DNA from 2 places in the Lysobacter sp. HA18 genome. Region 1 is predicted to be linked to the other one. Evidence: predicted binding sites of a transcription regulator. Region 1 holds the regulator's gene; the other holds the start of a gene.
The links. Region 1 encodes FliA, which starts transcription of late flagellar genes. Its sites were predicted from a motif close to TAAAGTTTNNCNNNCNNNGGCCGATAA; they were not measured.

Region 1 (3,401 bases):
GCTGAGCTCGATGCGCCAGATGATCGAGCGCCAGATGGGCCAGTTCGGTCTCGAGCGCCTGCGCGGTTCGCCGGCGCGCGCACTCGCGTTCGAAACGCTGCAGGCCTACGGCATCGACGACACGCTCGCGCAGTCCATCGCGCAGCGTATCGATCCCAAGCTCGAACCGGCGAAGGTGAAGGCACCGCTGCTCGCGGAACTCGCGCGCATGCTCACCATCGCGCGTTCGGAACCGCTCGAAGACGGCGGCGTGTTCGCGCTGATCGGCCCGACCGGCGCCGGCAAGACGACCACGCTCGCCAAACTCGCCGCACGTTTCGCGCAGCGCCACCGCGCACGCGACGTCGCACTCGTCACCACCGATGTCGAACGCCCCGGCGCACGCGAACAGCTGCACGCGCTCGGTCGCAAGCTCGGCATCACCGTCTGCGAAGCCGAAGGCCCCGAAGGCCTGACCGACGCGCTCGACCAGCTTGTCGACTATCCGCTCGTGCTCGTCGACACCGCGGGTTACGCGGCGCGCGACAAGGCGCTGCTCAGCCAGGTCACGTGGCTGCGTGCGACGCGCAACCTGCGTTCGCTGCTGGTGCTGCCGGCCAACCTGCAACAGCAGGACATGTCCGAAGCCGTGCGTCGCTATCGCATGGCCGCGCCTGAAGCCGTCGTGCTGACCAAGCTCGATGAAACCGGACGCCTCGGCAGCGCGATTTCCGTCGCGATCAAGCATGGCCTGCCCCTTGCATATACGACGGCAGGCCAGCAGGTGCCGGCCGACCTCGAAGCCGCGGATGCGTCGCGACTCGTGCTCCAGATCGAAAAACTCCGTCGCGCCGCCGACAACCCGCTCGCCACCGAGGAACGCCATGTCGTCGCCTGATCCCATCGCCGCCACGCGCATGGCCACGCCCGCCAACGACGCCGCCGGCCCGGTGCGCGTCATCGCCGTTGCCAGTGGCAAGGGCGGCGTCGGCAAGACCTCGGTGTCGGTGAACCTCGCGATGAGCCTGCAGAACGCCGGCCACCGCGCACTGCTCCTCGATACCGACCTCGGCCTCGCGAATGTCGACGTGATGCTCGGCCTGTCGCCGCGCTTCACGCTCAGCGACGTGTTCGCCGGCCGTTGCGAACTCGCCGACACGCTGATCGAAGGCCCGAACGGACTTCTCGTCGTGCCGGCCGCCAGCGGCAAGCGTCACATGACCGAACTCACGCCGGCGCAGCACATCGGGCTGGTGCATGCGTTCTCGCAACTCGATGCACCGATCGACGTGATGGTGGTCGACAACGCCGCCGGCATCGCCGACAGCGTGCTGACCTTCTGCCAGGCCGCGCAGGACGTGATCGTTGTTGTGTGCGACGAACCCGCGTCGGTCACCGATGCGTACGCGCTCATCAAGGTGCTGAGCCGCGAGCGCGGCCTCACCCGCGTGCAGGTGCTCGCGAACCAGGTCGGTCATCCGTCCGAAGGTCGCCAGCTGTACGACAAGCTCGAACGCGTGACGTCGAAGTTCCTCGACGTGACGCTCAACTATCTCGGCGCGATCCCGCGCGATGAATGGCTGCGACGCGCGATCCAGCGCCAGGAGGCCGTCGTCGACGCCTTCCCGGCCGCGCCGTCGTCGATGGCCTTCCGCGAGATCGCCAAGCGCGCCGGCCAGTGGCAGACCCCTGCCGGCCCGCGCGGCCACGTGGAGTTCTTCATGGAACGACTCATCCCCACAGCGCGGAGTGCGACGGCATGAGCATGACGGCGACCGCAGTGAAAGCGAATCAATACAAGCAGACGCGCACCGCGAGCGATGGCTTCGATGCCACCGCGGTGGTCGTGCGCCACGGCGAACTGGTGCGTCGCATCGCCCATCACCTTGCCGCGCGTCTGCCGGCGAGCGTGGAGGTCGACGATCTCATCCAGGCGGGCATGCTCGGCCTGATCGAGGCCGCCAAGAATTTCCAGGCCGACCAGGGCGCGGCGTTCGAGACGTACGCCTCGATCCGCATCCGCGGTTCGATGATCGACGAGATCCGTCGTGGCGACTGGGTGCCGCGCAGCGTGCACCGCCGCTACCGCGACGTGGTATCGGCGACGCGCCAGGTCGAACAGGCCAATGGCCGCGCGGCCAATTCGTCGGAGATCGCCGAGGTGCTCGGCGTGTCGGTCGACGACTACCACCACATGCTCGAGGACGCCTCGCGCGGCCAGCTGCTTTCGCTGGACGAGCAGATGGACGACTTCGACGGCGAACCGCGGCTTGCGGCCAGCTGCAACGTCACGCCCGCGCGCGAACTCGAACACACCGTGTTCCGCCAGGCGCTCGGCGAAGCGATCGGCAACCTGCCCGAGCGCGAGCAGCTGGTGCTGTCGCTGTACTACGAGCAGGAAATGAACCTGCGCGAGATCGGCGCGGTGCTGGGCATCAGCGAATCGCGCGTCTGCCAGATCCATGGCCAGGCGATGCTGCGCCTGCGCGGTCGCCTCGGCGATTGGCGCGATACGGCGGCGGAGCACGTCGAGGCGTGATGTAGCGCGGGTGCGCGAGCACCCGTCAGCATTGCGGCGCATCTACCGGGGTCGACATTGCGACATGTGATGCGCGTCGCACACGTGTTGTGTCCCGCGTTGTGACGCGCTGCGATTTTCTCGCTTCTGAATTTCAGCGCGGCGCCTCAAGAACGCGCTCGCCACGCCGATAGCTCACCTAGGAACGCCCGGAACCCGTCCATGGACAAGAACATCAAGATTCTCATCGTCGACGACTTCTCGACGATGCGCCGTATCGTCAAGAACCTGCTCAACGATCTCGGCTTCTTCGACACCACCGAAGCCGAAGACGGCAACAGCGCGCTCGTCGAGCTGCGCAAGGCCAAGTTCGATCTCATCATCACCGACTGGAACATGCCGGGCATGCCGGGCATCGACCTGCTCAAGAATGTGCGCGCCGATGCGGCGCTGCAGAAGATTCCGGTGCTGATGGTCACCGCCGAAGCCAAGCGCGAGCAGATCATCGAAGCCGCGCAGGCCGGCGTGAACGGTTACGTCATCAAGCCGTTCACCGCGGCGGTGCTGCAGGACAAGCTCGCCAAGATCTTCGAGCGCATCGAGGCCGCGGCATGAACGCGGCCGCCGCCGTCGTTTCCCCCGAACGCGACGCCATCGTCGAAACGCTGCAGTCCGCACTGCGCTCGCTGGAAAGCGGCGACGATGCGGGCTGTCGCGCTGCGATCGACGGCCTCGTCTCGTGGCGCACGCAGCCGCTGGTGCAGGGCCTCGTGCGGCTTGCGCGCGAGCTGTCCGTTGCGCTGGGTGATGACGGTCGCGGCACCGGCGCGGCTTCGCTGCCGGACGCGTGCTCGCGTCTCGAGCATGTCGTGCAGCTCACCGAGTCCTCGAGCATGCGCACGCT
Region 2 (3,401 bases), 2.1 Mb from region 1:
CCAGCCGACCGCCATGCACGGCAAGGGCGCCGGCTTCAGCCGCAACATGCACTGAGCGGTACCGACACGGACGTCGGGCGTGCGCACGGTCGCGCGCTCGGCGTCATGCAGGCGATGCGCGACCGCATGAATGTGTTTGCATTCGGACGACACCGTCGCGATGCGCACGTAACACGCGCGATGCAACGGTCGCCTGTCCCGGCACGAGGAGACATCATGAGTACGACCGGCAACGACAAGTCGTCCAATCCGATTTCGCGCGCGTTCTCGCGCATCTTCCATCACGACGACGAACACGCGGCGGCATCGCAGCCTGGCGCCACGCCGCATCCGACACAGAACACGCAGCAGGTGACGCCACGCGTCGCGGCCGCACCGGCACCGACCGTGCAGCAGCACGCCGCAACGCAACCGCGGGCGAACACGCAGACGATGGCGCCGCCGACACCGCATCCGACGCCGTCAGCCACCGTGTCGCCGACACCGACCGCCACGCAGCGCACCTACACCGTGCAGCAGGGCGATTCGCTGTCGAAGATCGCCAAGCACATCTATGGCGACGCCAACCGCTGGCAACTGATCTACAACGCGAACCGCGAACACGTGAGCGATCCGGATCGAATCTATCCCGGCCAGGTGTTGATGCTGCCGGACGCGCCTTCCGTGCATTGATCGACCGATGCGCATCACGACGAAGCCGGGCAGTGCCCGGCTTCTTCGCATCCGGGCGTCGCGCGCAAGCGGCTGTTAGCATCCCCGCGCCGGCCGGGGAGCCGGTGCAACGGCCGCGATGCGGCCTCACCAGGGGATGAACTCGATGAAGAACGGATTCGTGGCCGTCGCGGCCGCACTGCTGCTCGTCGCCGGCGCGGCACAGGCGAAGGGCGCCGTCGCCAAGACCGAAACGGCGATGTACGAAGGCAAGGATCAGAAGGCGGCCGCGAAGGCGCTGCTCGATGCGGCGATGTCGCAGACCGAAGGCGGCAGCTGGGAACGCATCGGCGTCGGCCGCGTGCTCTACCTCGGCGGCCAGAAGGCCGACGCGCAGGCGATCTTCGACCAGGTGCTGGCCGGCAAGCACGATGCCGGCGACGTCTACCGTGTCGCGCGCGTCTACGCCGAAGCGCACGACTGGGCGAAGGCCAAGCCGCTGTTCGACCAGTTCCTCGCGATGGGCGACTACGACGAGAAGGAGCTGTCGGAGATCGGCGCGTTCTACATGCTCAACGGTGACCGCGCCGCCGGCGAGAACTACTTCCGCCAGGCGATCGCACGTGATCCCAAGAGCACATGGGCTTCGATGCGGATGGCCGGTGCGTATCTGGGCGTCGAACCGCAGCCGTAAGCGGCCGCACCGCAGTCGAAAAGGCCGGCCTCGTGCCGGCCTTTTCTTTGCGGGACACCGCCAGCGTTGCTGAACGCGACAGCCGCTGCGGGTCGTCGCATCAAGAACCCGGCGACGCGGCCGATAGCCGATTCGAGTCGCCGCGCCCGGCGACCGCACGGATATCCGATGAGTCCTCCGCCGGCGCCGGCACCTGCCGCCGCTTCGCCCTACCAGCGTGCACTCGACCGCGGCTTTCCCAAGCTGCGCTTCGAGCCGTTGCTCGAGCGCGAGTTCCAGCGCTTCCACAGCCGCGTGAACCTGGCGCGCGTGCGCTGGTCGGCGTGGCTGGCGTTCGGGTTGTACGGCGTGTTCATCGCCATCGACGTGCTGACGTTGCCGGCCGACGTGCATCGCTGGACCGCGCCGATCCGCCTGTTCGCGATCATGCCGGCCTTCCTGTGGGTGATCGCGGCGACGCATCGCGAGGCATGGCAGCCACGCATGCAGGGCCCGATCACTGTCGCCGCCACGATGGCCGGGCTCGGCACCGTCGTGCTGATCGCGATTGGCCTGCGCGCGCGGCATCCGTTGCCGTACGAAGGCATCCTGCTGGTCGCGATGTTCATCTACCTGCTCGCGAGCCTGGGCTGGTGGCGCGCATTGATCGTCAACATCGCGACGCTGGCGGCGCTGGTCGGCGCCGAACTCGCCTGGCAGTCCGATCCGCAGGCACGGCTGTACCAGATCGTCTTCATGCTGGCGGCGAACATCGTCGGCGCGACCGGCGCGTACTTCCTCGAACATTCCACGCGCTCGGTATTTCTCGTGCAACGCCTGCTCAACGAGCGCGCATCGCACGACGGGCTGACCGGGCTTGCGAATCGCGTCGCGCTCGACGAGCACCTGTCGCGCGTGTGGCGACAGGCAGTGCGCGAGCGTGCATCGGTCGCGATCGCGATGGTCGATGTCGACCACTTCAAGCGCTACAACGATCGCTACGGCCACGCCGAAGGCGATGTCGCGCTGCAGGCGGTGGCGGGCGTGGTCGGCGCGCAGGCGCGGCGTCCGCTGGATCTTGCGGCGCGCTACGGCGGCGAGGAATTCATGGTGGTCTGGTATCGACCCGCCGACGGCGAACTCGACGTGCTCGGCGAACGCCTGCGTGGCGAGGTCGAAGCACTGCGCATTCCGCACGTGGATACCGACGGCGGCGTGCTCACCGCGAGCGTCGGCATCGCCTGCGTCGTCGCGACGCCGTCGGGTTCACCGCAACGGCTGATGGAAGCGGCCGACGCTGCGCTTTATGCCGCGAAACAGGCGGGTCGCAATGGCGTGCATGTCGATGGCGCCGCATCGCGCATTGCGGTGACGCCGCCGCTTTGATCCGCGCTTGATCGCAGGTGGGCTGACATTGCCGACTCGTTCGCTATCGGCCGATCGACCGGCCGTGGAGTTGTCATGCAGCAGTCCACGCCCCGCAATGAAACCCGCAACGCGACATCGCACGGCGCGTCGACCACGCCCGAGCTGATCGAAGTCGCGCGTTTCGATCATGAAGTCACCGGCGTCACCGTCACCGAGGACGGCCGCATCTTCGTCAACTTCCCGCGCTGGACCGAGGACGCGCCGATCTCCGTCGCCGAGCTGATGCTCGACGGCGCGCTGCGTGCCTATCCCGACGAGCGCTGGAACGAATGGCGCAATGCGCGCAAGAACGAGTTGTCGCCGGAGGATCGTTGGGTCTGCGTGCAGAGCGTCGTCGCCGACTGGCGCGGTGCCGTGTGGGTGCTCGATCCGGCGGCGCCTGCGTCGGCGCAACTGGTGAAGGGCGGGCCCAAGCTGGTGCGCATCGACCTCGCGAGCAACGAGGTGTCGCGCACGTATGCATTCGACGAGGACATCGCGCGCGAAGGCTCTTACCTCAATGACGTGCGCTTCAGCCTCGACGGTCGACATGCCTACATCACCGATTCCGGTGCGCGCGGCGCGATCGTCGTCGTCGATCTTGAATCCGGCAATGCGCGTCGCCTGCTCGACGGCCACCCGAGCACGCAGCCGGAGAAGGACGTCGTCG

Region 2: the regulator FliA is predicted to act here: its motif matches at 1,446-1,472, upstream of ACVWWW_RS02520 (GGDEF domain-containing protein).

What each region holds. Positions count from the first base shown of each region.
Region 1 covers NZ_JBSRZL010000001.1:2,572,068-2,575,468, forward strand. The annotation lists gene ACVWWW_RS12690 (AAA family ATPase) at 1-877, shown strand, start outside; gene ACVWWW_RS12695 (MinD/ParA family protein) at 864-1,742, shown strand; gene ACVWWW_RS12700 (RNA polymerase sigma factor FliA) at 1,745-2,518, shown strand; gene cheY (chemotaxis response regulator CheY) at 2,720-3,112, shown strand; gene ACVWWW_RS12710 (protein phosphatase CheZ) at 3,109-3,401, shown strand, end outside.
Region 2 covers NZ_JBSRZL010000001.1:514,506-517,906, forward strand. The annotation lists gene ACVWWW_RS02505 (hypothetical protein) at 1-55, shown strand, start outside; gene ACVWWW_RS02510 (LysM peptidoglycan-binding domain-containing protein) at 217-672, shown strand; gene ACVWWW_RS02515 (hypothetical protein) at 818-1,345, shown strand; gene ACVWWW_RS02520 (GGDEF domain-containing protein) at 1,514-2,710, shown strand; gene ACVWWW_RS02525 (L-dopachrome tautomerase-related protein) at 2,786-3,401, shown strand, end outside.